One region of the Pseudomonas sp. AC242 genome, then DNA from elsewhere that is predicted to be linked to it. Evidence: riboswitches for the same ligand, from Rfam matches in the RefSeq annotation. Region 1 holds a riboswitch; each other region holds the start of a gene.
What was found. A riboswitch is a leader RNA that binds a small molecule or an ion and turns the genes downstream of it on or off. The one in region 1 is predicted to bind cobalamin.

Region 1 (7,437 bases):
TTGGCGGCCAATGGGTTGAGATCGTCCGGCTCGTCCAGTGCCGCTACCGCCTGCACCGCCGCATCGAACAGGCGAATCAGGTTAGCGAACGCATCGCGGAAAAATCCGGAAACCCGCAACGTGACATCGACGCGCGGGCGGTCGAGCAGACTCAGCGGCAGAATTTCGAAATCGTCAACGCGCTGACTGCCAGTGGCCCACACCGGACGCACGCCCATCAACGCCATGGCCTGGGCGATGTCGTCGCCACCGGTACGCATGGTTGCCGTGCCCCAGACCGATAAACCGAGCTGGCGCAGGTGATCGCCGTGGTCCTGGAGATGGCGTTCGAGAATCAACGTCGCCGACTGGAAGCCGATGCGCCACGCGGTGGTGGTCGGCAAGTTGCGTACGTCGACCGAGTAGAAGTTACGACCGGTGGGCAGCACGTCGAGGCGGCCACGGCTCGGTGCGCCACTCGGGCCAGCAGGGACGAAACGACCGCTGAGGGCGTCGAGCAGGCCGCGCATTTCGGCAGGGCCGCAGGCATCGAGGCGTGGGGCGACGACTTCGCGCAGATTCTCGACTATTGCACTGACTTCAGCCCAACGCGGTCCTTGTAGGAGTGAGCCTGCTCGCGATGGCGGTGTATCAGGCAAATCCGTATCGAATGACACTCCGCTATCGCGAGCAGGCTCACTCCTACAAGGGGATTGCAGCGTCTGGGAAATCAGTTGCGTGGCAAACAGTTCGAGGCGTTCGCGGGTGTCGCCGGCGCTGCGCCAGACTTCATCGCTTTGCGATTGCAGCTCTGCGGGGCGCGGGCCGGTCCATGGATCGGCTAGCGCGCAATCGAGCGGATCGAAACCGAGTTCAAAGGCTTTGGCCAACGCGCGCAGCAGACTCGACTGCGCGCCCTTGCCGTCTCCGCGTGGAATGCGCAGCAGCGCCAGCAACGTATCAATGCGCAATCGCCCGCTCGGTGACTCGCCAAAAATGTGCAAGCCATCGCGAATCTGCGATTCCTTCAAATCACACAAATAGGTATCGAGACGCGGTAGCCAGATTGCCGCGTCGGCGTCGCTGTCCATCCCGGCGTCGAGTTGCAGTTCGCGGTCGATCTGCGTCTCGCGCACCAATTGCAGAATGTCGCGCTGCAACTCGCGGGCGCGGCGCGGATCGAGCAGTTGTGCTTCGTAATACTCGTCAGCCAGCAGTTCCAGATTGCGCAGCGGCCCGTAGGTTTCGGCGCGGGTCAGCGGCGGCATCAGGTGATCGATGATCACCGCTTGCGTGCGGCGCTTGGCCTGGGCGCCCTCACCCGGGTCGTTGACAATAAACGGATAAATGTTCGGCAGCGGCCCGAGCAACGCATCCGGCCAGCAATTCTCCGAAAGACCAACACCCTTGCCCGGCAGCCATTCGAGGTTGCCGTGTTTGCCAACGTGAATCACGCCGTGTGCACCGTAGGTGTTGCGCAGCCAGAAATAGAACGCCAGATAGCCGTGCGGTGGCACCAGATCCGGGTCGTGATAGACCGCACTCGGGTCAACCTGATAACCACGCGCCGGTTGAATGCCGACGAAGGTCAGGCCGAAGCGAATGCCGGCGATCATCATGCGCCCGTCGCGGCACATCGGATCGTTTTGCGGCGCGCCCCAGCGTTCAACCACCGCCGCACGATTGGTTTCGGGCAAGGCGTTGAACATCGTCAGGTAAGCGTCCATCGCCAGGCTTTGCTGGCAGGGGCGCTGATCAATGGTGTCGAGATCGTTGCTGACGCCACCGAGCAACTGCTGGATCAACTCGGTGCCGCTGCCCGGCAATTCTGCGGTGACCGGATAGCCCTCAGCCTGCAACGCACGCAGGATGTTCAGTGCCGCTGCCGGCGTGTCGAGGCCGACGCCGTTGCCGATGCGTCCATCACGGGTTGGGTAGTTGGCGAGAATCAGCGCGATGCGTTTTTCGCCATTCGGCACCCGCGCCAGATCGATCCAGCGCCGCGCCAGTTCAGCGACAAAATCCATGCGCTCGGGTTGCGCGCGATAGCAGACCACGTCGGACTGACTGCGCTCGCTGCGCCAGGCCAGATCCTTGAAGCTGATCGGTCGGCTGATGATGCGCCCGTCGAGTTCCGGCAAGGCAATGTGCATGGCCAGATCCCGCGGCCCCAGGCCTTGCTCGCTGGCGCGCCAGCCAGGCTCGTTGTCCTGCGCGCAGATCGCCTGGATCACCGGAATATTGCGGCGAAACGGCCGCAAGTGCGGCGCTTCAGGGCTGGATTGGGCGAAGCCAGTGGTGTTCAAAATCACCCCAGCCTCGACTTCATCCAGCCAATCCTCGACCACCGCCAGGCAGCCGGGTTCTTTCAGACTGGCCACCGCGATCGGCAGCGGATTAAGCCCCGCCGCCTGCAAGCGCTGGCAGAAAACATCGATAAAAGCAGTGTTCGCCGCCTGCAGATGCGAGCGGTAAAACAGCACCGCCGCAACCGGGTTTTCGGGCAGCCATTCGGCTTGCCAGTCACTCAGTGCGGCGGAGGTTTTATTGGGGTGGTAAATCGCCGTGCGCGGCAGGGTCTGCGGCTCTTCCCAAGGGTAATCGCGGCCGAGCCAACGGCTGGCCAGACAGCGGAAGAAGTCCAGCGCATTGCCCAGGCCGCCCTGACGCAAAAACTGCCAGAGCCGGTCGCGATCTTCGGCGTTGGCAGTGCTCAAGTCGCTGAGCTCCGGATCGGGACGGTCATCGCCCGGCACCAGAATCAGCTGCACGCCACGCTCGGACAACTCAACCAGACGCTCAACGCCATAACGCCAATAGGCAATGCCACCGTGCAACGAAATCAGAATCACCTTGGCGTGACGCAGCACTTCATCGACATACAGATCGACCGAGGCGTGATTCTGCACCTGCATCGGATTGGCCAGGCGCAGGCTCGGGTAATCCTCGGGCAACTGCTGCGCGGCCTCGGCGAGCAGCGCCAGGCTGGAGTCGCCGCTGCACAGGATCACCAGCTCGGCGGGGGTTTGGCCAAGGTCGGCAATGTTGTCATCCGAGACGAAACCGCCGGGCTGGGTCCTGAGCAGGTGCATGGATTAAACGCTGAGCGCGGCGCGCAGTTGCGCTTCGAGTTGGGCGGCGTCGAGTTCCTGGCCGATCAGCACCAGACGTGTCACGCGCGCTTCATCGGCGCCCCACTGACGGTCGAAATGTTTGTCGAAACGCGTACCTACACCCTGGATCAGCAGGCGCATCGGCTTGTTCGGAATGGCGGCGAAACCTTTGACCCGGAGGATGCCGTGCTTGACCACCAGTTGTGTCAGTGCGTCGAGCAGCAGGCTTTCATCGGCTTGCGGCAGTTCGATGGAGATCGAATCGAAGGCGTCGTGATCGTGGTCATCGTGGTCGTCATCGCCTTCACCGTGGTGGTGATCGTGATGGCTGTGGCGGCTGTCGATGTGTTCTTCGGATCCGGCGCCGAGGCCGATCAGCACGTCCAGCGGCAGACGGCCGTTGCTGGCTTCGATGATTTTCACCGCTGGCGGCAGCTCTTCGGCGACTTCAGCGCGAACGCGAGCCAGATCTTCCGGGCTGGTCTGGTCGGCCTTGTTGAGGATGACGAGGTCGGCGCTGGCCAGTTGGTCGGCGAACAGTTCGTGCAGCGGCGATTCGTGATCGAGGTTCGGATCGAGTTTGCGCTGGGCATCGACCTGATCCGGGAACGCAGCGAAGGTGCCGGCAGCGACGGCCGGGCTGTCGACCACAGTGATCACCGCGTCAACGGTGCAGGCGCTGCGGATTTCCGGCCACTGGAAAGCTTGTACCAACGGTTTCGGCAGGGCCAGGCCCGAGGTTTCGATGAGGATGTGGTCGAGGTCGCCACGACGGGCAACCAGTTCACGCATCACCGGGAAGAATTCTTCCTGAACGGTGCAGCACAGGCAGCCGTTGGCCAGCTCGTAAACGCGGCCGGTGGCTTCTTCTTCGGTGCAACCGATGGTGCATTGCTTGAGGATTTCACCGTCAATGCCCAACTCGCCAAACTCGTTGACGATCACCGCGATACGACGGCCCTGAGCGTTGTCGAGCATGTGCCGCAGCAGCGTGGTTTTGCCCGAACCGAGGAAGCCGGTGACGATGGTGACGGGGAGTTTGGCCAGTGTTTTCATCGGTATGCCCTTTGGCAAGCGGCGGGCATACGGGACGAGAACCGGCAACGCGCGTGCGTGCCCGGAGAGTTCGCCACCGGATCACCCCGCCCGGTTGAATTGAGAATCTGTGACGAGGCAGGTCTCCTGGCTGACGGCGTTCAGGCGCTGGGCCTGGCGTTTGCTGCGCCTTCCCGCGGGCTCATCAGTTGAGCTGGCAGTGGCGTGGCAGCGAACATCACCGTTCACAGTTGCGGGGGCAGCCGCGGCATTGACCGCGTTCCCTTCTTAGCTTCGGCGTGGGCCGAAGAACCTCGAAGGCGCAAGGCTACGCATCGTCTAAGGGTGGGTCAATGGGCGTTGAGATTTGGTTTTGGGGGCATATCCGTTGCTGCGGGTGCTGCCGCTGGCGGTTTCGCTCTTACAGCGAGTCCCTTTTTCAAACGCCAAAAAGGAACCAAAAGGCTTTGCCCCGGCGTACGGCACTTCGCTGAGGCTCAGTGTTCCCTCGCTACGGTGTCCATCCGGGGGCATCGCCTACGGTTTGCTTCGCTGCACCTCCTCTCGATGTGTTCGACTTCGTCGAACGGCGCTGCGCGCCTAACCCCCGGATGAACACCTTCGCTCGGCCTGCCGAAGGGGCAAAAGATCAAAAGCCAAAGCCAAAGCCAAAGCCAAAGCCAAAGCCAAAGCCAAAGCCAGATCAAGAGCCCCTCACCCTAGCCCTCTCCCAAAGGGAGAGGGGACTGACCGAGTGGTTTGGTAGGGTTACGCCGACGTGAGATATCGCGTTGAACTCAAGCTTTGAAAAGCACATAAATCGGCTTCCTCTACCTCGGGAGATTGGACTGATCGAGGCGTTTGGGGGAGGTACGCCGACGTGCGATACCGCGTTGAACTCAGATTTTGAAAAGCCCACAAATCGGCTCCCTCTCCTTAGGGAGAGGGCTGGGCGGGCGGCGTTCCGATGAGGGGCGAATCCACCACAAATCCAAAGCCGACCACGCTGTGCTCCTCACCACTCAATAGGCCGAGTGTCAGCTCGCCTGCTTTTGATCTTGATCTTGATCCACCGGCGACGTCGGAAGGCTGAGTGGAGGGATTGATCCGGGCGTGGGAGCGCAGCGACCGTTTGGCGCAGCCAAACACAGCGGGAGTAGGTGCAGCGAAGCAAACCGGAGACGCTGCGCCCGGATCGATCCCGGAGCGAAGGGACCCCGAGCCCCAGCGAGCGGGCCGCACGTAGGAGCAAGCCTTTTTGGTTACTTTTTTCTGGGCCGGCACTCCGGGCGTCTGGAAAAAGTGACCCGCCGTAAGGGCGGAACCCTAATCAGCAACACCCGCAGCAACGGATCCACCCCAAAAAATTGACCAAAACCCCACCCCCATGCTCTCCTACACAACTTGTTACGGGTGCCCTTCACAGGGTGAAACGGGAAACCGGTGAATCATGTGCTTTACTCAAGCCCATGTCAGTCCGGTGCTGCCCCCGCAACGGTAAGCGAGCGAAGCGTCAAAACCACTGTGTCAGCAAGGCATGGGAAGGTGACGCTTGCAGGTCGGCCTGACGCCAACCCCTCGTGAGCCCGGAGACCGGCCCGCAACACACAGCCCGCATTTTGTGCGTCGCTGAACATAACAAACCCGCGGTGGGCGGGCGCTGTTCGAACCTCTGCGAGCCCGACCCGCAGGGGTTTTCATGCGCTCGATTCACCCACTGACACTCCAGAGGGAAGCGCCATGTCGATCATCAGCAGCACCGGCAGCAACACGGACAAAATTGTCAGCACCACCACCCTGAGCCAACGCCTGAGCGCTGCGATCTTCGCGTCGATCCTCGGCGCCAGCCTGGTCTACTTCGCCGGTTTCTCGCACATCGAGGCGGTGCACAACGCCGCTCACGATACCCGTCACAGCGCCGCGTTCCCGTGCCACTGAGACCTGCCGACATGATCAAGCGTATTGCGCAAACCGCAGGTTTCACCGGCCTGCTGGCCGCCCTGCTCCTCACTCTGCTGCAAAGCTTCTGGGTTTCACCGCTGATTATTCAGGCTGAAACCTACGAGAAAGCCGAGCCGGTGGCTGTTCATGAACACGCCGAAGGCACCATGGCCGGCCACACCCACGATGCAGAAGCCTGGGAGCCGGAAGACGGCTGGCAGCGCGTGGTATCGACCACAGGCGGCAATCTGGTGGTGGCTGTCGGTTTCGCCCTGATGCTCGCGGGCCTCTACACCCTGCGCGCGCCGACCAAAACCTCGCAAGGCCTGCTCTGGGGTCTGGCCGGTTACGCAACATTCGTCCTCGCGCCAACCCTGGGCCTGCCGCCTGAGTTGCCGGGCACCGCTGCCGCTGATCTGGCCTCACGACAAATGTGGTGGATCGGCACGGCCGCTTCGACCGCTGTCGGCCTGTCGCTGATCGTGTTCAGCCGTCACTGGCTGATGAAGATCCTTGGTGTGGCCATCCTCGCCGTGCCGCACGTGATCGGCGCGCCGCAGCCGCAAGTGCATTCGATGCTCGCGCCGGAAGCACTGGAAGCCCAGTTCAAAATCGCTTCGCAGCTAACCAACGTAGTGTTCTGGCTGGCCCTGGGTCTGATCAGCGCCTGGTTGTTCCGCCGCAAAAGCGATGGTCAATACCACGTATGACCGATGACAGCGCAGTGCCGACCTTCGTGATCGGCCTGGGCTGCCAGCGCGGCTGCCCGGCCAGCACGCTGCGCGCATTGCTTGACCAAGCCTTACAGGCACACCGAATCGAGCTGCAAGCGGTCAAGGCGTTGGCCAGCATCGACTTGAAGCGCGACGAGCCAGGGCTGCAAGAACTTGCCGCGCAACTGGCCCTGCCCTTGCTGTACTTCAGCAGCGAGGAATTGGCCACTTATCAGCAACGACTCAGTCACCATTCGCAAATCGCCTTCGAACGCACCGGTTGCTACGGCGTCGCCGAAAGTGCGGCACTGGCCCTCGCCGAACAGTTGATTCAGGCACCGGCAAAACTGCTGATTTCCCGGCAGAAATACGCCCAGGCCACGTTGGCATTGGCCGGCGCGGCGTAAAATCCCGATAATCCCCGCCATTGATCATGAGCAATCTTCATCTGAAGCGTTGTTGCACCTCTTTTCCAAGGATTTAACGATGACTGTCTACTTCATCGGCGCCGGCCCCGGCGACCCGGAATTGATCACCGTCAAAGGCCAGCGGCTGATCCGCAGTTGCCCGGTGATTATCTATGCAGGTTCGTTGGTGCCGGCAGCGGTGCTCGACGGCCATCAAGCCGAGACGGTGGTCAACAGCGCTGAGCTGCA
Region 2 (7,437 bases), 750 kb from region 1:
TACAGCGACACTTCCGGACGGTAATTGGGTACCGGGGAAGGATCGGGCGTCGGATCGGGATCGGGATCGGGATCGGGATCGGGATCGGGATCAGGATCGGGGCCTGGAGGACCGTCCGGCGGTACCGCGTCCGAGCGCAGATACCAAGTGTCCTTGCCGCTACCGTCCTGGGCACCTTGCTGCAGGCGATATTCGTACGGACCGGCGACAACACGCCGGGCCAGTTGAAAGGCATTGGCGTCGCTCGCGGCTTCGGTCTTGTTGAGCAGTTCGACCACCGCAATACCATTGCCCTGAGTCAGATCGCCCTGGCCGCCGACATTGCTCACGATCACGCCGGTGGCGCCGCCGCTGGCGGTGGTTGTCGAATCCACAACCAGCATGTCCGAGAGGCTGTTCGCGCCACCACCATTCAACGTGGTGTTAAGCAGCAGCCGGCCGCCATTGGACACAAACACCCCGCCGCCATCGGTGCCGACGGTGTTGGCCCCGCTGATCAGCAACACATTGCCGACCGTGTTGCTGCCGGCGGCAAGGTCGAGCGTGCCGCTATGGGTGAATCGGTTTACACCGAGCAACTGGCCCTGTACAGCACCGCCCAGCGTCGGCGTATTGGCCGTTTGCCCCAAGGGCAGATAGGCGCCGCTGGCGTTGAAGCTGACGATGCCCGTCGCCGGTTGCGCCGCCAGACGAATCACACCGCTGTTGTCGATGCTGTTGGCGCCCGATGAGCCGAGATCACTGACGGCAACGCCCCAGGTATCGCGACTGCCGCTGGCACTACTGGCGGTGAAATTGCGCAGTGTCCAGGTGCCGCTGTTGGCCACCGTGCTGGCCGCGCTGACGGCATTCACAGCGCCGGTTATCTGCCCGGTATTGTTGAGCGCAAACGTCGTGCCCGGTGTGGTCGCATCGGCGCGTACGGCGACATCGCTAAGCGCAGTGATCGCACCTGAGTTGGTCAACGTCTGGCTCGCACCGCCAAGGGCAATGCCGCTGCTATCGGCCCGACCACCCTGAAGCGTGGCGCTGTTACTGACATTGACGCTGCCGCCCTCGGTCAAGGCGTCTATGGCCGACGAGCCAACGCCTCGAGTAGTGATCGCGCCGCTGTTGCTGACGGTCAAATTCGCGGCGCCCGAGGCCTGGGCGAGAATGCCCTGACTGTCGCTGGCACCGAAGGTCTGGATCGCGCCGCTGTTGACCACACTTTGCGCGCCAGTGACCGACAACGTTCGGATACCGCGTTGTTGATTGCCCCGCGCGATCAACTCCCCGCTGTTACTGACACTCAATGTGCCCAGCCCACTGCCTGAGTTGAAGGCATTGCCGGCCAGAATCGCCGCGCCCTGACCGTTGACGTCGATCAGCGGGCCGTTGAACACGACACCCACGTCGCCGCCCAGCGTCAGCGCCTGGATACCAAAAGCACCAATGCCCGTGCCGTCGCCCGAGCCAGCGTTCGAGTGGGTGATGATCGTGCCGCCGGAATTGACGTTGACCGTGCCCGTCGGCGACTGCGTCGAGGCATAGATGCCGTTGGCGTTGCTGTGCAGGGTTTCGATGCGATCGCCACGGTAGTTGACCTGAACATTGCCGCCGGTCGAATCGACCCGTATACCGCCCGCGCCAAACCCGCTGGCGAACAGATCGCCCGAGTAATCAATCAGCACATTGTTGTTTTCGGCGCTGACAATGATCGCGTAGGCCCGGGTGGTGTTGATGTCGCCGAGGACTTTGATATTGCCGCTACCCGTGATCGCGACATCACCGGTACCGCGCTTGATCACGTAGATCGCCCGCGAACCGGCGGTATTGGCCGTGCTGCCGACGTTGATGGCAGCATTGTTCTCGATGCTGATCGAACCGCTGCCGCCGACATTGTCATTGGCATAGATACCGTGGGCGCCGCCACCCGTGGTGGTGATGGCGCCGTCGTTGACGATGGCGATGCTGCCAACGCTGGAAAACGAACGAATGCCGAAACCGTTGAGGCCGCTGGTACTCAGGTTGCCGCTGTTGGTCAGGCGGGTATTGCCTGTGCCGCCCTCGGTGAACAAGCCAAAGGCGTTCATGCCGATGCTTTGCACATTCGCCGCGTTGATCAGTGTGGTGTTGCCATTGACTGCGCGGGTATGCACGCCGGCGTGGTTACCAATGCCGGCAGTCGGCAAAGTGTCGTCAATGATCGGAAGACCGGCCGAGAGTGCATCATCGTTGTTGACCAGAATACTCACGCCACTGCCGACGTTGACGTTGGTCTCGCCACTGCCCGTGGCTTTGGTCCAGACGCCGTTGCCGCCGAGCAACGTGATCTGGCCATTGCCCTGATGATTCAGGTTGATCGCCCCGCCGCCGCTGGCGTTGATGTCGATGCCATCGTGTTCATTGCCGACCACGGTATTGAGGATGTTCAGCGTGGTGCCGGCACTCACCGAAAACGTCGACGAGCCAGCGCTGGCATTGGTGATCGCCAGCGCGTCCAGGCCACTGCCGCCGACATTCACCGTGTTGGTCCCGCCATTGACGCTGAGGCTGGCGTTGCCGGTGGTGCCGATGACATTGGCAAACACTGCGTTGGCGGCCGTTGGGGGTGTGCTGTTTACCGTAGTGCCAGTGAGTGTCAGCGTGGTGTTGGCATTGTTGCCACGACTGTTCAACGAGGAACCCGCCGTAGTGGTAATGGTAGTGCCCGACTGCGTGCTGATCGACGCATCGACGCCGGCCGCCGGCAAACAGGTTTGCGAGACGTTGTAGGCACCCGCCGCCAAAGGCCCGCACGCAGCTTGAGCGTCTGCGAGCATCAGGGTGTTGGCCATGGCGACCAGTAAAGCGCTGCGAATGAAATGCGGGGCGTGCCCACCGTGAGGATGGCCGCTGGCACCGTGCATGAGAACCTCCCTGTTCAGCGTACGTGGCGAATCCCTCACGCCTGTCGACGCCGCGCGATATTGCGTTGTGATTACCGCTATAGACCTTAGTAGTTATTTCCAAAGTTGGTAATTCGCGGGTCGAGTACCTGTATCGGCAAGTTGACGAACGGTCATTCGAATGTTCAGATGCCGCCCAGTTTCAGGTGTCCCATGCCGCCGTGCATGGGGTGAAACGGGAAACCGGTACGTTCTTTTCGAACAAGTCCGGTGCTGCCCCCGCAACGGTATGCGCGTGATGCTTTCGATACACCACTGTGGTTAGACGGCCATGGGAAGGTGAAAGCCTCGATACGCGCGAGCCCGGAGACCGGCCTGAATTGCTGTTTGGCAAAATCCTGCGGTGGGCGGGCATGGGCCGGTATTGGCTGTGCGCGATGCCTTCTCTTGCATGCTCTTCTGCGAAGATCCTTTTCGAGAAGACAATGATTCGACCTTTCTACACTTCTGCTCCAACCCTGTTTCTTGGTTGCCTGTTCAGCCCGCTGCTACTGGCCGACGACACACCACTGGAACTCAATCAGCAAATCGTTTCCGCACCGTCGGTGGAGTCGACCACGGTCGCCGACATGGCGAAGTTCGGCAGCAAGGTCGAGATCGTCAGCCGCGAACAGATCGAGCGCGCCGGCCCCAGTGCCGATGTCAGTCGCGTCATGCAGATGTTCATTCCCGGCCTGTACGTCGCGCCGAAAAATGGCCCGTTCGACTACGGCACCTATTCGCTGCTGGGCGGGCGCAACGACGATACGCTGATCCTGCTCGACGGCGTGCGCCTGAACAATCGCCTGTACGGCGGCCTCTATCTCGACACCCTGCCGGCCAACGCCATCGAACGCATCGAAGTACTCAAAGGGGGCCAGAGCCTGTTGTTCGGCACCCAAGCCGTATCCGGCGTGATCAACATCGTCACCCGCAGCCCGCAGTCGCGCAAAGCCGCCGGCGAAGTGAATCTGGGCGTGGACAGCTTTGGCGGTACCACCGAGGATGCGCGGGTCGAGAATATCTTCACTAACGGATTCGGCGACCTGGGTTTGCTGGCGTACGTCAGTCACAACGTCTCCGACGGCTATCAGCCGTATCGCAACCGCGACATGAAAAACGATTCTGGGAAGAACCGTGCCTACGAAGTCACCACCTTCGGCGGTAAGGCGATTCAGTCGTTTGGCGAGGATGCGCGGCTGGAACTGTTCTACCAATACGCCGACGCCAACCTCGACTTCGCCCGTCCGGTCGACAATCACAAGACCACCAACGACCGCGTGCAGCAGATCGCCACGGCGACCTTCGAGCAGACCGTCAATGAGCGTCTGAGCTACTTCGTCAAAGGCCATATCAACGACTGGGACACGCGCTACACCCGGGTCAACAACGTCGCCGGCGGCGGCACAAAAGTCATCAACCACAACGACTATTGGGGCTTCACCGATTGGGGCGTGCAGGCCGAAGGCAAAGCAGAATTGCCCGGCGGCCATGTGCTGGTGTTCGGCAGCGACAACCAGTGGTTCAAGGGCCAGGACGACGTGCTGATCATCGACAACGACAAGGCCGAAGCCCATGCGTTCTACACGCAACTGCGCCCGCAGATCGACGCCCTGCCCGACTGGCATCCGAGCATCGGCGTGCGTCACGAGGCCATGAGCGGTGGCGACAGCGCCACGGTCGGCATGCTCACTTCGCTGTATGACCTCAACGACAACTGGTCGGTGCGCGGTCAATACGGCAGCGCCTACAAACTGCCGAACGCCGAGCAACTGTTCGTCAACGAGCCGGGCGACGAGATCGGCAACCGCAACCTGAAACCGGAAAAAAGCCGCAATACGGAGCTGGGTGTCGACTACAAGGGCCTGCTGCTGGATCGCGAAGTCAGCGCCAGCGTGACCCTGTTCAAACGCAAGATCGACGACCTGATCACCGTCGATGACATTCAGTGGGTCAACGGTGAAGGCACGATCCAGATGCGCGGTTTCGAGGCGGACGCGAAACTGGCGCTCAACGATCAGTGGAGCCTGCAAGCGGACATGACCCGCAACCTCACCGAGTCGCGCACCGGTGTAACCATCAACGACATCCCGAGCTTCTTCGCCCGTTCGCGGGTGGGTTATGAATCGGAAAATCGCCTGTGGGGTGTTGGCGGTGCGATCCGTTACATCCGCGATATCAAAAGCTCGAAGCAAGTCGAATACGGCAATTATTCGGTGGTCGACGCCGACGCTTATCGCTACCTCGACAACGCCCACCAACACCGGGTGAGTCTGCTGGTGGAAAACCTCTTCGACCGCGACTACGTCACCAGCCGTTCGAGCAACGTCGACAACCTCGGCCGGCCGTTCACCTCCGAAGTACGCTACACGTACCGCTTCTGATGAGTGAAATCAAAACCGTCGACGGCGTCGATACGCACCCGGACTGGTCGCACGTGCCCGAGCACGCACGCCATGTGTTCCTCTGCACCGGCCCGCGCTGCACCCAGCGCGGCGCCTTGCAGTTATGGAAAACCCTGCGCCGGCATTTGCTGGCGCACGATCGCATCGAGACGCCGGGCGGCGTCTTGCTGACGCGCACGCACTGCCAGTTTCCGTGCAATCTGGGGCCGATTGTGACGGTGTACCCGGAACGTTGCTGGTATGGCGTGCACAGCCATGAAGAGGTGCAGCGGCTGGTCGAGGGGCATCTGGTGGGCGGTGAAGTGGTCGCGGATTTGCTGGTCAAGGCGCAGGGATGAAATCGATCCTGTTAGCGCTTGGCGCCCTGCTCTGTTCAATGCCGACACTCGCCGACAGCTTCAGTAATTGCGGCGAGGACTGGAACGCCGCTGCGCCTTCGCGCGTCGTCGCGCTCAATCAGCATGCGGCGGATCTCGTCCTGGCGCTGGGTGCCGGGCCAGCGCTGGTTGGCGTGGCGTATCTGGATGACACCGATGCCGGTCAGCGGCCAGCCGCGTATTTCGGTGTGCCGGTGATCGCGCGGCAATACCCGGCCAGCGAAGTGCTTTACGCACAGAAACCTGATCTGGTGATTGGCGGGTTCGCCACGGCATTCGGCGACGGTGTGACTTCACGCTCGGGTCTGGCGCGCAATGGCGTCGGTTCTTATCTATTGGAGTCGGCCTGCAACGGGCATTCGCTGGATTACTTCGCGCATGTGCGCAATGACTTGCTGACCTTGGGCAGGCTGCTGCACAAACAGCCACAGGCGCGGCAATTGAGTGAGGCCATGGACGCCGACCTCGCCAGTGCCCGAGCCCTGGCCGGTGCGGGTAAATCGCTGTCGGTGTTCTATCTCGACAACGAAGTCAAAGGCCTCGACAGCGAAGGTCGGCGGGGGTTTGTCACCCCGTTATTGGCCGCTGCCGGGGCACGCAATGTCTTTGCCGAAATCAACCTCTATCGAGTCACCGTCAACAGCGAAACCCTGCTGGCCAGCGACCCGGACGTGATTCTGCTGGCCGACGCCGAATGGTCACCCGCCCGTCGCAAACGCTATCTGTTGACCCACGACCCGGTGTTGTCGCAACTGCGCGCGGTGCGCGAAAACCGGATCATCGAGATCCCTTTCACCCACCTGCTGCCGACTTTCAACAGCGGCCGCGTAGCCTTGCAACTGGCGCGGCAGCTCAACGCACTGAAGAAAAATAAATGAACCCGCCGCCCCCCACGCCACCTAACGAACAGACCATCAGGAGGTAGCCAATGCAAATCGAAACCGTGTGGATCGTACTGGCGGCAGTTCTTCTGCTGATTGAACTCTGGGCCATCAATCGGGTGCGCAAGAGCGAGGGGAAAGCGAGCAATAAAGGTGTGTGGATCGTGCTGATCGTGTTTGTGCCGTTGTTCGGGTTGATTGCCTGGGCGTTAGCGGGGCCAAAACACGTCAGTCAGCATTCGGCGTCGTAATCTGACCCTTGATCCATAGCGACTGAGCATCCGTCACGGACTGACATTCCAAATGCCCGCCGGAGATATGCCTGCTTAAGCCGTTGCCAGCGGACGAGCCCGGCTTTGGCCGGGCTTTTTTCTGGTTGCTCGCCGCGTCTCCCTGCTGCAGGATCAGCCGATCGACAACAGGGAATGTTGAAATGGATCATAAAGCACGTGGGCGAATTGTGGTGGTCGGTGCGGGCATCGTCGGCGCCTCCCTCGCGTATCACCTGTCTGGCAAAGGAGCGCACGTCACGCTGATCGAGGCTGACGAGATCGCGAGCGGCGTCACGGCAAACTCTTTCGCCTGGATCAATGCCTCGCACGCCGGCGCTGATCCGATTGCGCAGTTGCGCGGTATGGCCATAGAAGCATACCGACGACTCGAAACCGAGCTGCCGGATTTGCAGATTCGCTGGACCGGGGCTTTGTCGTACAACGAATCAGCAGAGTATCCGGCGTCGGCGACATTGTTATCGTCTGCCGAGGTGCTTGCCCGCGAGCCCAACCTGAAAAATCCCCCACCCTGCGCGTTGTATCGCGCGGAAGAAGGCGCACTCGACGCCGTGCAAACCACCCACGCCCTGATT
Region 3 (7,437 bases), 1.0 Mb from region 1:
GGCAGATCGACGACCTTGATCGGCTGCGATTTGATCTCGGTCGCGCCGGGTTCGTAGTTGAAACGCAGCAGGCGATCGGTATCGGCGACGTACAGGTCATTGCCAACCAGGGTCATGCCGAACGGCGAGTTGAGGTTTTGCAGAAACACCGTGCGGGTCTCGGCGACGCCATCGTGATCGGCGTCACGCAGCAGGGTGATGCGGTTTGGGCTTGGCACGCCAGCGCCAGCCTTGCCCATGACCTTCTTCATCACCCAGCCGCGAATCCCGCTGCTGTCATCCGGTTTCGGTGGGGCATTGGTTTCCGCTACCAACACATCGCCATTGGGCAGCACATAGAGCCAGCGCGGATGATCGAGGCCTTCGGCGAATGCCGCGACCTGGGTGCCAGCCGCCGCTGTCGGTTTGCCGCCGTCGGGCCAGCCGATCGCCGGGGCGATATTCACCGTCGGGATCAGGGTCTTGTTCGGTTCGGGCAGCTTCGGTGACGGGCCGGTGCCGTCGGAGACTTGCAGGCTGGAGGTTTCACCGCAGGCGGCGAGTCCTCCGGCGAAGGCGATGACAAAAACGAGCTGGGGCTTGCGCATTGCTGATCTTCCCTATGAATGCATTCCTAATCATAGAGGAGGGCGCAAGCCCGATGGTTCAACTGCTCAACCGCGCGCTTCCTTGAACAGCACGGCGATGCCCGGGTGATAATTGCCGGCTTCGCTGCGTAACTTGCGGTAGGCGTAGGGGAAATACCAGGCGACCGCGCAAGTGTGTTCCTTTTGCAGGTCGTCGACCATGTCCTGCAGCTCTTCGGGGCTGGCGCTGTGCTGGGCTTTTTGCGGCGCGACAAACAGGCAGCCGAGCTTGAGGTCGCTGGCGTAGCTGATGCGTTTGGCGTCGTTGGTGATGTCCAGCAGGGCTTGGGTCAGATTGAGGTTGGTAACCTTTGGCCAGCGCTGGGTGGCCTGGATAAAGGCGCGGTCTTCGGCGCCGGCCAGAAACAGATCAGCGCGGGCATTGCGCTCGCCTTCTTCATTCTGCTTGCGCGTGGCAGTGCCGTTCAAAGTCACCAGCTCAGCCATCCAGGCTGCGGCCGAGAGCAATCCGAGATTGGCTTTCTCGTCATGCCAGTAAGGGGTGTCGCTGTCGCCGCGCACGGCGTTGTAACGGTCGATACAGTCAAACCAGCGTTCAAGCACCGGGCGCAGGAATTCCAGGCGCGGGTTGCTGATGATCATGCCTTGCATCGTCATCATCCTTTATTGTTGTAGTGGGCTTTTCGGTAAAAGCATGGCTCTTTGATATCATTTGTATCAGTGTGGCACAAGATTGGCGTCAGATAATTGATCGGCGGCAGTTATTCGCCCGATGACCGCCTCTTTAATTGACGCTCCACCCCCAACCCTCTAACCTTCGCGGCTTGTTTCAGGTGCTCTGTGACCTGCGTCGACAGAGTGAAACAGGGAAGCCGGTGAGGGTTGTCTTCAAGCGAAGAACCACCACGATCCCGGCGCTGCCCCCGCAACGGTAAATGAGTGAAAACTGCGCCTTGAGCCACTGCCTCGAAAGAAGCGGGAAGGCGCGCAGTCAGGCGAAACGCCGCTCATGAGCCCGGAGACCGGCCTGATCCATCCAGCGGCATCACGGTGGGCGATGCCAGGCTTTTTGCCGTCTATTCTTGTGCCTGCCCGCCGTTATCCAGCCTCAACGGAGAGCTCCCCCCATGACCGATTCCCCCGAGCGCGACGAACGCCATCTGGCGCGTATGCAGCGCAAAAAAGCCGTGATCGACGAACGCATCGCCAACTCGCCTGACGAGTGCGGGCTGGTGCTGGTGCTGACCGGCAATGGCAAAGGCAAAAGCAGCTCGGCGTTCGGCATGCTCGCCCGCGCCATGGGCCACGGCATGCAGTGCGGCGTGGTGCAGTTCATCAAGGGCCGCAACAGCACCGGCGAAGAGCTGTTTTTTCGCCGCTTCCCTGAGCAAGTGCGCTTTCATGTGATGGGCGAGGGCTTCACCTGGGAAACCCAGGATCGTCAGCGCGACATCGCCGCCGCCGAAGCCGCGTGGGCCGTGTCCCGCGAACTGCTGCGCGATCCGTCGATCGGTCTGGTGGTGCTCGACGAACTCAACATCGCCCTCAAACATGGTTACCTCGATCTCGATCTGGTGCTCAGCGATTTGCAGGCGCGTCCGCCGATGCAGCATGTGATCGTCACCGGTCGCGCGGCCAAGCCGGAAATGATCGAAATGGGCGACACTGTGACTGAAATGGGCATGCTCAAACACGCCTTCCAGGCTGGCATCAAAGCGCAGAAAGGCGTCGAACTTTGAATCAGCCACGTCACTGCCCGGCGGTGCTCATCGCCGCGCCGGCTTCCGGTCAGGGCAAGACCACCGTCACCGCCGCACTGGCCCGTTTGCATCGCAATCAGGGGCGCAAGGTGCGCGTGTTCAAATGCGGCCCGGACTTTCTCGATCCGATGATTCTCGAACGCGCCAGCGGTGCGCCGGTGTATCAACTGGACATGTGGATGGTCGGCGAGCAGGAAAGTCGTCGTCTGTTGTGGGAAGCCGCCAATGAGGCGGATCTGATTCTGATCGAAGGCGTGATGGGCCTGTTCGATGGCACGCCGTCCAGCGCCGATCTGGCGCGGCACTTCGGCGTGCCGGTGCTCGGCGTGATCGACGGCACGGCCATGGCGCAAACCTTTGGTGCGCTGGCGCTGGGCTTGGCGAAGTATCAGCCGGACCTGCCGTTTGCCGGTGTACTGGCTAATCGCGTCGGCACCTTGCGGCATGCGCAATTGCTCGAAGGCAGCCTCACGGAAGGTTTGCGTTGGTATGGCGCGTTGTCCCGTGAGACCGGTATCGAACTGCCGAGTCGTCATCTCGGCCTGGTGCAGGCCAGCGAACTGAATGACCTCGATGTGCGTCTCGATGCCGCCGCCGATGCATTGGCCAGCAGTTGCGAGGTAGCGCTGCCACCGGCCGTGGAATTCGCCGCGCCTGATGTGATCGCTGTAGAGCCGCTGCTGAAGAATGTGAGAATCGCCGTTGCCCGTGATGAGGCGTTTGCCTTCACCTACGGCGCGAGTCTCGATCTGTTGCGGGCGATGGGCGCCGAGTTGAGTTTCTTCTCGCCGATCCGCGACACGCAATTGCCTGAGGCGGACAGCCTGTATTTGCCCGGTGGGTATCCGGAATTGCACCACGTTGCGTTGTCGCAGAACACCGCGATGCTGGAGGCGATTCGTGCGCATCACGCAGCGGGCAAACCGTTGCTCGCCGAATGTGGCGGGATGCTGTATTTGCTGGATTCTTTGACTGACGTTGAAGGCTCTCGCGCTGAGTTGGTTGGGCTGCTGAAGGGCGACGCGGTGATGCAGAAGCGTCTGGCTGCACTGGCGCTGCAAGCAGTGGATTTGCCGGAAGGATCGTTGCGTGGGCACACTTATCATCATTCGTTGACGACGACTGAGCTGACGCCGATTGCGCGTGGCTTGAGTCCGAATGGCGGACGCGGTGCTGAGGCGGTTTATCGTGAGGGGCGGATGACGGCCTCTTATGTGCACTTCTACTTCCCGTCGAGTCCCGCGGCTATCGCAGCATTGTTTGCACCCGACCTCCATGCCGCCATCGCTGGCAAGCCAGCTCCCACAGTGGGCGGTGAGCTTCCTGAAGAAATGCAATCCCCTGTGGGAGCTGGCTTGCCAGCGATGGGGCCATGACAGACAACGCATTTTCCGAAGCCGAACGCCAAGCGGTCTACAAAGCCATCGCCGAACGCCGCGACATGCGCCACTTCACCGGCGGCACCGTCGAGCCGGAATTGCTGCGCCGACTACTGGAAGCCGCCCACCAGGCCCCGAGCGTCGGCCTCATGCAGCCGTGGCGTTTCATCCGCATCAGCGATAGAACCTTGCGTGGCCAGATCCAGAACCTCGTGGAAGAAGAACGCATCCGCACCGCAGAAGCCCTCGGCGAGCGCAGTGACGAGTTCATGAAACTCAAGGTCGAAGGCATCCATGACTGCGCCGAAGTGCTGGTCGCCGCGCTGATGGACGATCGCGAAAAACACATCTTCGGTCGCCGCACGCTGCCGGAAATGGACATGGCCTCGCTGTCCTGCGCGATTCAGAATCTGTGGCTGGCCTCGCGCGTCGAAGGTCTGGGCATGGGCTGGGTTTCGCTGTTCGAGCCGCAGGCACTGGCGGATTTGCTGAAATTGCCCGCAGGCGCCAAACCTCTCGCCGTTTTGTGTCTGGGCCCGGTCAAGGAATTCTATCCGGCGCCGATGCTGGTACTCGAAGGGTGGGCGCAGGCGCGGCCGCTCAATGAGTTGCTGTATGAAAATTATTGGGGAGTGAGTCAATGAGTGTGGCGTTGTTGAGTGTCGCCGCGGTCGCGCTGGATGCGCTGCTCGGTGAACCGAAACGCTGGCATCCGCTGGTGGCGTTCGGCAATTTCGCCGGGCGCATCGAACAACGTTTCAACGCCGGTGGTCGTGGCTGGCGCAGTCATGGCGTCACAGCGTGGGTGATCGCGGTGCTGCCGCTGACCTTGCTCGCCACCGCATTGTCCTGGGCGCCGTACGTGGGCTGGGTTGTCGAGATTCTTGCATTGTATTGCGCCCTCGGCATGCGCAGCCTCGGCGAGCATGTCGCGCCGGTGGCCGCTGCTTTGCGCGCAGATGATCTGGACGAGGCGCGCAAACGCGTGGGCTATCTGGTCAGCCGCCAGACCGATGAACTCGACAGCACCGCCGTCGCCCGCGCCGCCACCGAGTCGGTGCTGGAAAACGGCAGCGATGCGGTGTTTGCCGCGCTGTTCTGGTTTGTCGTGGCGGGTGCGCCGGGCGTGGTCCTCTATCGCTTGAGCAACACGCTCGATGCGATGTGGGGTTATCGCAACGAACGCTTCGAGCGCTTTGGTTGGGCTGCGGCGAAAATCGACGACGTGTTGAACTACATTCCTGCGCGTCTGGTGGCGTTGACCTACGCGCTGCTCGGCAAAACCCGACTTGCGTTGAAGTGCTGGCGTACACAGGCGCCGAAGTGGGACAGCCCCAACGCTGGCCCGGTGATGGCGGCCGGCGCCGGTGCGCTGGGCGTGGAATTGGGTGGGCCGGCGATTTACCACGGCGAACTTCACGACCGTCCGCAACTGGGTGAAGGCGTTCCCGCCGATGCAGATTCCATCGACCGTGGCTGGCAATTGGTTCAGCGCGGGGTATGGTTATGGCTGCTGATTCTCTGCGTGGGGGCTGAATTCTATGCTTGAGCACGGTGGCCGGCTGCGCAAGGCTGCACTCGATTACGGCATCGCTGAAGCTGACTGGCTCGACCTGTCCAGCGGTCTGGCGCCGTGGCCGTTTCCGATCCCGGAGATCCCGCTGCGCGCCTGGGCACGCTTGCCGGAAACCGATGACGGTCTGGAGCAAGCTGCGTGTGATTACTACGGTGCTGCGCAAGTGCTGCCGGTGGCGGGTTCGCAGATGGCCATCCAGTTGTTGCCGCGTTTGCGTCGTGCCGGCAAGGTCGGTGTGTTGTCGCCGTGTTATGCCGAGCATGCCGAAGCCTGGCGCCGCAGCGGTTACATCGTGCGCGAAGTGCTGGAGCAGGAAGTCGAGTTCTTTCTCGACAGCCTCGACGTGCTGGTGGTGGTCAACCCGAACAATCCGACCGGCCTGAGCCTGACCCCGGCACGCCTGCTTGACTGGCATGCGCGGCTTGCCCGGCGTGGCGGCTGGCTGGTGGTCGATGAAGCCTTTATGGACAACACGCCGCAACTGAGCCTGGCACCGCATGCCCATCAAGTCGGGCTGATTGTGTTGCGTTCGTTCGGCAAGTTTTTCGGTCTGGCCGGGGTGCGTCTGGGCTTTGTGCTGGCCGAGCGCAAGTTGCTCAAGCTGCTCGCCGAACAGGTCGGGCCTTGGGCGGTGAGCGGACCGACGCGGGTGCTTGGTCAAGCGTGTCTGCAAGACACCGAAGGGCACACACGCCAACGGATTCGCAGCGATGAAGCCAGTGAACGACTGGCAGCGCTGCTTGAACGCTACGGCTTCAAGCCGCAGGGCGGTTGCGCGCTGTTCCAGTGGCTGATCACCGAACACGCCGAGGCGTTGCACGCGTTCATGGCCCGTCGCGGCATCCTCCTGCGCATCTTTACTCACAACAGCAGTTTGCGTTTTGGCCTGCCTGCCGACGCGGCTGAAGAGGCGCGTCTGGAACACGCTTTAATCGCTTTCGCCAAGGATCACGCATGACCACCCTGATGGTGCAAGGCACCACCTCCGATGCCGGTAAAAGCACACTGGTGACGGCGCTGTGCCGCTGGGCGACGCGTCAAGGCGTGGCGGTCGTACCGTTCAAGCCGCAGAACATGGCGCTCAACAGTGCTGTGACCGCCGACGGCGGTGAGATCGGTCGCGCGCAAGCGGTGCAGGCGCAAGCGGCATTCCTCGATCCGCACACCGACATGAACCCGGTACTGCTCAAGCCCAACAGCGACACCGGCGCGCAAGTGATCATCCACGGTCGCGCGGTGACGTCGATGAACGCCGTGGCGTATCACGATTACAAAGCCATCGCGATGAAAGCGGTGCTCGCGTCCCACGAGCGGCTCAGCGCTGCGTATCCGCTGGTGATGGTCGAAGGCGCGGGTTCGCCGGCGGAGATCAATCTGCGCGCCGGTGACATCGCCAACATGGGCTTTGCCGAGGCGGTGGATTGCCCGGTGCTGCTGATTGCCGACATCAATCGCGGCGGGGTTTTCGCGCATCTGGTCGGCACCCTGGAATTGCTCTCGCCGAGCGAACAGGCGCGGGTCAAGGGCTTCATCATCAACCGTTTTCGCGGTGACATCGCCTTGCTGCAACCGGGTCTCGACTGGCTCGAGCAACGCACCGGCAAACCGGTGGTGGGCGTGTTGCCTTATGTGATGGATCTGCACCTTGAGGCCGAGGACGGCATTGATCAACGCCAGACCGACAAGGCCGAACAAGTGCTGAAAGTGGTGGTGCCGGTGCTGCCGCGCATCAGCAATCACACTGACTTCGATCCACTGCGTCTGCATCCCCAGGTCGATCTGCAATTTGTCGGGCCAGGGCAGGCGATTCCGGCGGCTGACCTGATCATTCTGCCGGGCTCGAAAAGCGTGCGCAGCGATCTGGCCTACCTGCGCGCCAGTGGCTGGGATGCGGCGATCTCTCGGCACTTGCGTTACGGCGGCAAGGTGCTGGGGATTTGCGGCGGTCTGCAGATGCTTGGCGAGCAGGTGCATGACCCACTCGGCCTCGAAGGCGCGCCGGGCACGAGTGCCGGTTTGGGCTTGTTGGCGTTGGAAACCACGCTTGAGGCCGAGAAGCAGTTGCGCAATGTGCGCGGACGATTGGTGCTGGAAGATGCCGACGTCAGCGGCTATGAAATTCATGCCGGCGTGAC
Region 4 (7,437 bases), 190 kb from region 1:
GGCCGGGGTGTTGATCTTGATCTGGTTTCTCATGCGCTGACGGCTTCCTGAGTCAGTTGTTGCAGATCCAGCCCGCCGTTCTGTTCGGCGCGGATCAGCAAGCGGCAAATGGCGCTGTGGTCGAGGTTGGGGTGCAGTTCGGCGAGCATGCCGATGCGCATCCAGTGCTCGGCCTGCGCGTTGATCGAGCGGCTGAGGGCGTTGCTGGAGATACGCAGGTTCTCGTGCATGTCCTCTGAAATCTTTACGATGCCCATATATGAATCCGATACGATATGTATATGGATCGTATATTAGCCAAGCATCCACCAAAATTGCAAACACACACGCTGATCGTTCCCACGCTCCTGCGTGGGAATGCAGCCCGTGACGCTCCGCGTCACTGGACGCGGAGCGTCCCTAGAGGCATTACCACGCGGAGCGTGGGAACGATCAGTTCGCGGCATTGCCAAATCGCGGGCAAAAAAAAGCTGCCAAATTCGGCAGCAAAAACTTTAAGAACACGCGATGTATTGGCCTCAGCATAGACGCCGGATAATGACAGTGTCATGACAGCCGCAAATTCATTCAACCGACCCTGCCCCGTCATCAGGATGTCATCAAGATCACGGCAGAATCCTCGCAAACCGTCTTGAGCCTCGCGACGGATGCTCTGCAAGGATTCCCATGAAAGACGACGCCTCGCTGTTTGCCGCCATCGACCTGGGTTCGAACGCCTTTCGCCTGATGATCGGCCAGTCGGTGCGCAGTCGAAAGGGCCTGCAGATTCAGGAAGTGAAAACCCTGCGTGAACCGGTGCGGCTTGCCGAAGGCTTTGATGGCGGTGCGCTGGATGCACTGGCACTGGATCGCGGCTGGCAGGCATTGGCGCGGTTCGGCAAGAAACTGCGCGGTTTCGAGGCCGGCCGGGTGCGTGCGGTGGCGACCAGTGCGGTGCGTGAAGCGGATAACGCGCAGCTGTTTCTGGCCAGTGCCGAGCGGCATCTGGGCTTTCCCATCGACGTCATTTGCGGCCATGAAGAGGCGCGGCTGGTCTACGCCGGCGTAACTCACGCCTTGCCCAGCGCCGACGACCTGCGCCTGGTGGTCGACATCGGCGGAGGCTCCACCGAGCTGATCCTCGGCCAGGGCTCACAACCCTTGTTAACCGAAAGCATCGCCATCGGCAGCGGCACCTTGAGCACGCGATTCTTTCGCGGCGGTGATGTGTCCGCCGGCGCGCTACAGGAGGCCGAACGCTTCGCCATCCTGCAGTTTGAACACGTCGCCAAGCGCTATCGCGCGCAAGGCTGGCAGCAGACCATCGGCTCTTCCGGCACCGCACGCATGCTGGCCAAAGTGCTCAAGGCCAATCGCCTCAACGACTTCGGCCAGGACGGCATCACCTACGGCGGACTGCTGCGCCTGTCGCTGCTGCTGTTGAAGGTGAACAACGTGCAACAGCTCAAGCTCGCCGGCCTGCAACCACACCGCCAGAGCATTTTGCCCGGCGGTCTGGTGCTGATGCTGGCGGCGTTCAAGGTGTTCGGCATCGCGCAAATGCTGCCCTCCGAACCGGGCCTGCGTTTAGGCGTCTTGCACGGTTTGATGAGCCAGCACTAATCCTCGCCGCAACAGATTCGTCTCCCCTTCAGCGGCTTGATCGACTACCATGCCGCCGCTGGTTCCCGAACGGGACTAATAGGGAATCCGGGGTGCTTGCACAGCATTGACCGGAACTGCCCCCGCAACTGTAGGTGCCGAGCCTGCTCCACGACTGCCACTGGGTGAATCCCGGGAAGGCCGGAGCCAGGCGATGACGCATCAGTCAGGAGACCTGCCGGCACAGTGATTACTAACCGGCGGGGTGTCCGGGAAGGACATCGTGCCGTGTACTTCTGCTTTTGATGACCGGCCTTGCGCAGTTTCCCTGACCGCGTTCGATGGTGTGTTTCCGATCCGTACTCTCCCGCTCCCCGTACGGTTCCCCAGGAGACTGCCCCATGCTGCTGCCCCGCATCGCCACCCTCATCACCGGCCTGAGCCTTGGCGCCTTGGCGCAAGCGGCACCGACGGTCTATCCGCTGACGGTCGAAAACTGCGGCAGCACCCTGACCTTCCAGCACGCCCCGACGCGCACGGTGACCATCGGCCAGGCCGGCACGGAAATGCTCTACGCCATGGGCCTGGGCGATAAAGTCGTCGGCACCTCACTGTGGTTCAACAATGTGCTGGCCAAGTACAAGCCGCAGGACGACAAGATCGAACGCCTGGCCGACAACGAACCGAGTTTCGAGTCGGTGATCGGCAAGAGCCCGGAACTGGTCGCCGTGGAGCTGGAATGGATGGTCGGCCCGCAAGGCGCGGTCGGCACCCGTGAGCAATTTCATGAATTGAAGATTCCGACCTACCTGCTGCCCTCCGATTGCGAAGCCAAGGACAACCTCGTCGGCGCCGATGGCACGCGACTGGCGCCGTTTCGCATCGAGACGATTTACAAAAGCGTGAGCCAACTGGCGCAAATCTTTGATGTGCAGGAGCGTGGCCAGCGGCTCAACGACGAACTCAAGGCCAGCCTCGCCAAGTCGATTGCCACCGCCCAAGGTAAACAACTGAAGGACGCCAGCGCGCTGGTGTGGTTCTCCAGTGCACAAATGGACATCGAGCCATTTGTGGCCGGGCACAAAGGCGTTCCCGATTTCATGCTCAGCACCCTCGGCGTGCGTAACGTGGTGGAGTCCGATGAGGAGTGGCCAACGGTCGGCTGGGAAACCATCGCCAAAGCCAATCCGACCTTCCTCGTCATCGCGCGCATGGACCGTCGGCGCTTCCCCGCTGACGACTATGAAAAGAAACTCGCCTTCCTGCGCAGCGACCCGGTGACGCGCAACATGGACGCGGTGAAACACAACCGCATCATCATTCTCGACGCCATGGCCATGCAGGCAAGCCTGCGCATGTTCGACGGCATCGAGCAACTGGCCACGGCCATCAACGGCTATGACCTGTCGCGATGAGTGCCAGCCTGATCCGTACGTTGCTGGCCCTGGCGACGCTGTTGATTGCAGTGGTTGCGGGCGTGGCCATCGGTGAAACCTCGATTGAACCGGGTGTGGTCGTGCAAGTGCTGGCGAACAAGTTGTGGAACGCCGGTTACGCGCTCGACCCGATCGATGAAGGCATCGTCTGGAACTACCGCCTGACCCGCGCACTGGTCGCGGCCGCGTGCGGTGCGGGTCTGGCGACGTGCGGGGTGATTTTGCAGTCGCTGCTGCGTAATCCGTTGGCCGATCCCTACTTGCTGGGGATTTCTGCCGGCGCCTCGACCGGGGCGGTGATGGTCGCGCTGCTTGGCGTTGGCGCGGGGATGATCTCATTGTCAGTCGGTGCCTTCGCCGGCGCCGTCACGGCGTTCGTGCTGGTGATTCTGCTGGCGCGAGTCAGCGGTTCGGCCAGCGGCACCGGGCAGATCATTCTTGCCGGGATCGCCGGTTCGCAGTTATTCAATGCCCTGACGGCGTTTCTGATTACTCGTTCGGCCAGCTCCGAACAGGCGCGCGGCATCATGTTCTGGCTGCTGGGCAATCTCGGTGGCGTGCGCTGGCCATCGGTATGGCTGGCAGTGCCGGTTGCCGTGCTGGGACTGGTTGTGTGTCTGTGGCATCGGCGGGCGCTGGATGCGTTTACCTTTGGCGCGGATTCGGCGGCATCCCTCGGCATTCCGGTGCGACGGGTGCAGATTTTGCTGATTGGTTGTGCGGCGCTGGTGACGGCGGTGATGGTGTCGATTGTCGGTTCAATCGGCTTTGTCGGGCTGGTGATTCCCCACGCCGCGCGGCTGTTGCTCGGTATGGGTCATGCGCGATTGCTGCCGGCCAGTGCCTTGGGCGGTGCGGTGTTTTTGATTGCTGCTGATGTGCTGTCGCGCACGCTGATCAAGGGTCAGGTGATTCCGGTCGGGGTGATTACCGCGCTGGTCGGTGCGCCGGTGTTCGCCTTGATTCTGGTTGGCCGCAGGTCCGCGCGATGAACAGTGTTCTGAGTTGTTCTGGTCTGAGCTTCAAGGTACGCGGCGCCGAGTTGCTCAACGGTGTCAGCCTTGACGTCCGGCGCGGCGAAACCTTGGGTATCGTCGGGCCAAATGGCTCGGGCAAATCCACCCTGTTGAAGTTGCTGGCAGGGCTGCGTGAACCGAGCGCTGGCGAGGTGCTGCTTGAAGGTCAGCGCTTGGGCAAAATGGCCCGGCGCAGCATTGCGCAGAAGCTGGCGGTGGTCGAACAACAGGCCGACACCGACGACGGCATTCGCGTGTTCGATGCCGTGGCGTTGGGCCGCACGCCGTGGTTGTCGGCGCTGCAACCGTGGTCGGCGGCGGACGATGCCATCGTCGAGCAGGCGCTCACCGACGTTGACGCGACGCACCTGCGCACGCGTCTCTGGCGCAGCCTGTCGGGTGGTGAGCGGCAGCGAGTGCATATCGCTCGCGCCCTGGCGCAGCGACCGCAGATTCTGTTGCTGGACGAGCCGGCCAACCACCTCGACATTCAGCATCAACTGACCATTCTCAACGTGGTGCAGGCGTTGCCGGTGACCACGTTGATCGCGCTGCATGATCTTAATCAGGCGTTGAAGTGTGATCGTCTGGCGGTGCTGGAGCGCGGGCGGCTGGTGGCGTTGGGCGCGCCGCTGGAAGTGCTGACACCGCAGCGGTTACAGGAGACGTTCGGGGTCAGGGCGCATTACCTGACGGACCCGTTCGATGGGGCGCAGATTCTCCGGTTTCACTCATGAGATTGTGCATGTGGGTTGTTTGCCAGACCGGGTCAGCGTCGACATCGATAATCTCGAAGCCTTGGCGCTGCCAGAACGCGATGGCGCCCGGCAGAAATGGATGAGTATGCAGGTAGATCACTTCAACTCCGTCGGCGAGTGCCAGGTCTTTGAGTGATCGATACAGCGCACCGGCCAGGCCTGAGCGGCGCTGTGATGGCAGGACAAACAGACGGACGATTTCCACCACTTTAAGGTCCGGATAGAGCAAGTGCGGGAAGCGTCGGTCGTAAGGGAGATAGCCGATTGAGGCGACAATCTGCCCTTCGTGACGAGCGATCAGAAAGCGCCCTGCCCCACGCAGATAAGCCTCGGCAAAACGCGCCAGATCGTCGGGCATGCCGGTCGCGCTGAGCTTGGGAAAAAGCTCGGCGCGGGCGCTTAGAACAAAATCCAGCACCTCGGGAATGTCTGCGTCGGACACGGTTTGGATAACGGGTTGATCACTCATGTAGCGGCAAATACCTAGGATGCGGCTGGGCACAGTAGCAACAGCTTTTCAGCGATGCCATGAGAATTCCCGTTTCTGAAAATACATACACAACCCCTGTAGGAGTGAGCCTGCTCGCGATAGCGGTGTGTCAGTCACCGATGATTTGACTGACACACCGCTATCGCGAGCAGGCTCACTCCTACAAGGGGTTGTGTTTATTCAGGTGGTTAAGGTGTCAGGCCAGCTCTTTACGCAATTGCCGGGCGGCGGTAACCATATGCACCAGCGCCGCTTCCGTCTCCGGCCAGCCACGGGTTTTCAGGCCGCAGTCCGGGTTGACCCATAGCCGCTCGGCCGGAATACGCTTGGCAGCCTTGCGCAGCAGATTAGCCATTTCCGAAGCATCCGGAATGCGTGGCGAGTGGATGTCGTAGACGCCCGGGCCGATGTCGTTCGGGTAAGCGAACGCTTCGAAGGCCTCCAGCAATTCCATGTCGGAACGTGAGGTTTCGATGGTGATCACGTCGGCATCCATCGCCGCGATGGACTCGATCACATCGTTGAACTCGCTGTAGCACATGTGCGTGTGGATCTGCGTTTCGTCGCGCACACCGGAGGCGCACAGGCGGAACACTTCTGTCGCCCAGTCCAGATAATGCTGCCACTGCGCCTGACGCAACGGCAGACCTTCACGGAACGCCGCTTCGTCGATCTGCACGATCTTGATGCCGGCGGCTTCCAGATCCACCACTTCATCACGAATCGCCAGCGCCAGTTGCCGCGCCTGCACTTCACGGCTGACGTCTTCACGCGGGAACGACCACATCAGCATGGTCACCGGCCCGGTCAGCATGCCTTTCATGACCTTGTCAGTCAGGCCCTGCGCATAACGGATCCACTCCACGGTCATGGCTTTCGGGCGGCTGAGGTCGCCGAAGATCACTGCCGGTTTGACGCAACGCGAACCGTAACTCTGCACCCAGCCAAACCGGGTGAATACGTAGCCGTCGAGTTGCTCGGCGAAGTACTCGACCATGTCGTTGCGCTCGGCTTCACCGTGTACCAGCACATCGAGGCCCAGACGTTCCTGGATTTCCACCGCATGGCGAATTTCGCTGTGCATGGCTTCGGTGTATTCGGCTTCGGTCAGCTTGCCTTGTTTGAACGACTGGCGAGCGAGGCGGATCGACGCGGTTTGCGGAAACGAACCGATCGTCGTGGTCGGGAACAGCGGCAGATCCAGACCGGCACGCTGCTTGGCGATGCGCTGGGGAAACAGCGACTGACGCTGGCTGTCCTTGGCCGTAATCGCGGTGACACGGGCCTGAACAGCCGGTTTGTGAATGCGCGGCGAAGCGGCACGCGCAGCCTGCACCGAACGGCTTTCGGTCAGTGCGCGCAGCACTTTCGGCGCTTCGGGTTCATTGACGGCATGCGCCAGAATCGCCACTTCTTCGCACTTCTGCACAGCGAAGGCCAACCAGCTTTTCAACTCGGCATCAAGCTTGTCTTCGCGGCCCAGATCCACCGGGCTGTGCAGCAGCGAGCAGGACGGCGCCACCCACAAGCGATCACCCAAACGCTCATGGGCATGGCGCAACGTCGCCAAGGCGTTTTCCAGATCGCAACGCCAGACGTTACGCCCGTTGACCACGCCCAGGGACAACACTTTGTAGGCCGGCAGACGATCGAGAATGGTCGGATACTGCTCCGGTGCGCGCACCAGATCGATGTGCAAACCATCGACCGGCAGGTTCGCCGCCAGACCGAGGTTTTCTTCCAAGCCACCGAAGTACGTGGCGAGCAGTTTTTTCAGCGGATCACGCTGAATCTGGTTGTAGGCACGCTCGAACGCGTTCTTCCATTCCTGCGGTAGGTCGAGTACCAGAATCGGTTCGTCGATTTGTACCCACTCGACACCCTGAGCAGCGAGGCGCGCGAAGATCTGCCCATACAACGGCAGCAAGCGATCAAGCAATTCCAGCTTGTCGAATTCGGCGCCCTTGGCCTTGCCCAGCCACAGATACGTCAACGGGCCAATGATCACCGGTTTGACGTTGTGGCCCAGCGCACGGGCTTCTTCGACTTCTTCAAACAACTGATCCCAACCCAACTGGAACTGTTGATCCGCGCTGAATTCCGGGACCAGGTAATGGTAGTTGGTGTCGAACCACTTGGTCATTTCCTGGGCGTGC

Region 2: linked by a shared signal. The riboswitch ahead of ACZZ0A_RS12850 (TonB-dependent receptor plug domain-containing protein) and the one ahead of ACZZ0A_RS09645 (CbtB domain-containing protein) in region 1 are both predicted to bind cobalamin.
Region 3: linked by a shared signal. The riboswitch ahead of cobO (cob(I)yrinic acid a,c-diamide adenosyltransferase) and the one ahead of ACZZ0A_RS09645 (CbtB domain-containing protein) in region 1 are both predicted to bind cobalamin.
Region 4: linked by a shared signal. The riboswitch ahead of ACZZ0A_RS08890 (ABC transporter substrate-binding protein) and the one ahead of ACZZ0A_RS09645 (CbtB domain-containing protein) in region 1 are both predicted to bind cobalamin.

Annotation. Positions count from the first base shown of each region.
Region 1 covers NZ_OZ409873.1:2,110,964-2,118,400, reverse strand. The annotation lists gene cobN (cobaltochelatase subunit CobN) at 1-3,071, opposite strand, end outside; gene cobW (cobalamin biosynthesis protein CobW) at 3,075-4,148, opposite strand; cobalamin riboswitch at 4,248-4,459, opposite strand; cobalamin riboswitch at 5,522-5,743, shown strand; gene ACZZ0A_RS09645 (CbtB domain-containing protein) at 5,868-6,065, shown strand; gene ACZZ0A_RS09640 (CbtA family protein) at 6,077-6,778, shown strand; gene ACZZ0A_RS09635 (cobalamin biosynthesis protein) at 6,775-7,188, shown strand; gene cobM (precorrin-4 C(11)-methyltransferase) at 7,268-7,437, shown strand, end outside.
Region 2 covers NZ_OZ409873.1:2,856,199-2,863,635, forward strand. The annotation lists gene ACZZ0A_RS12845 (autotransporter outer membrane beta-barrel domain-containing protein) at 1-2,891, opposite strand, end outside; cobalamin riboswitch at 3,058-3,263, shown strand; gene ACZZ0A_RS12850 (TonB-dependent receptor plug domain-containing protein) at 3,356-5,293, shown strand; gene ACZZ0A_RS12855 ((2Fe-2S) ferredoxin domain-containing protein) at 5,293-5,652, shown strand; gene ACZZ0A_RS12860 (ABC transporter substrate-binding protein) at 5,649-6,569, shown strand; gene ACZZ0A_RS12865 (PLD nuclease N-terminal domain-containing protein) at 6,620-6,823, shown strand; gene ACZZ0A_RS12870 (NAD(P)/FAD-dependent oxidoreductase) at 7,006-7,437, shown strand, end outside.
Region 3 covers NZ_OZ409873.1:1,110,017-1,117,453, forward strand. The annotation lists gene ACZZ0A_RS05065 (PQQ-dependent sugar dehydrogenase) at 1-587, opposite strand, end outside; gene ACZZ0A_RS05070 (hypothetical protein) at 654-1,238, opposite strand; cobalamin riboswitch at 1,402-1,632, shown strand; gene cobO (cob(I)yrinic acid a,c-diamide adenosyltransferase) at 1,715-2,326, shown strand; gene ACZZ0A_RS05080 (cobyrinate a,c-diamide synthase) at 2,323-3,723, shown strand; gene bluB (5,6-dimethylbenzimidazole synthase) at 3,720-4,370, shown strand; gene cbiB (adenosylcobinamide-phosphate synthase CbiB) at 4,367-5,275, shown strand; gene cobD (threonine-phosphate decarboxylase CobD) at 5,268-6,260, shown strand; gene ACZZ0A_RS05100 (cobyric acid synthase) at 6,257-7,437, shown strand, end outside.
Region 4 covers NZ_OZ409873.1:1,922,942-1,930,378, reverse strand. The annotation lists gene map (type I methionyl aminopeptidase) at 1-33, opposite strand, end outside; gene ACZZ0A_RS08905 (ParD-like family protein) at 30-257, opposite strand; gene ACZZ0A_RS08900 (hypothetical protein) at 380-658, opposite strand; gene ACZZ0A_RS08895 (Ppx/GppA family phosphatase) at 667-1,602, shown strand; cobalamin riboswitch at 1,645-1,838, shown strand; gene ACZZ0A_RS08890 (ABC transporter substrate-binding protein) at 1,983-2,996, shown strand; gene ACZZ0A_RS08885 (FecCD family ABC transporter permease) at 3,005-4,009, shown strand; gene ACZZ0A_RS08880 (ABC transporter ATP-binding protein) at 4,006-4,770, shown strand; gene ACZZ0A_RS08875 (GNAT family N-acetyltransferase) at 4,709-5,260, opposite strand; gene metE (5-methyltetrahydropteroyltriglutamate--homocysteine S-methyltransferase) at 5,478-7,437, opposite strand, start outside.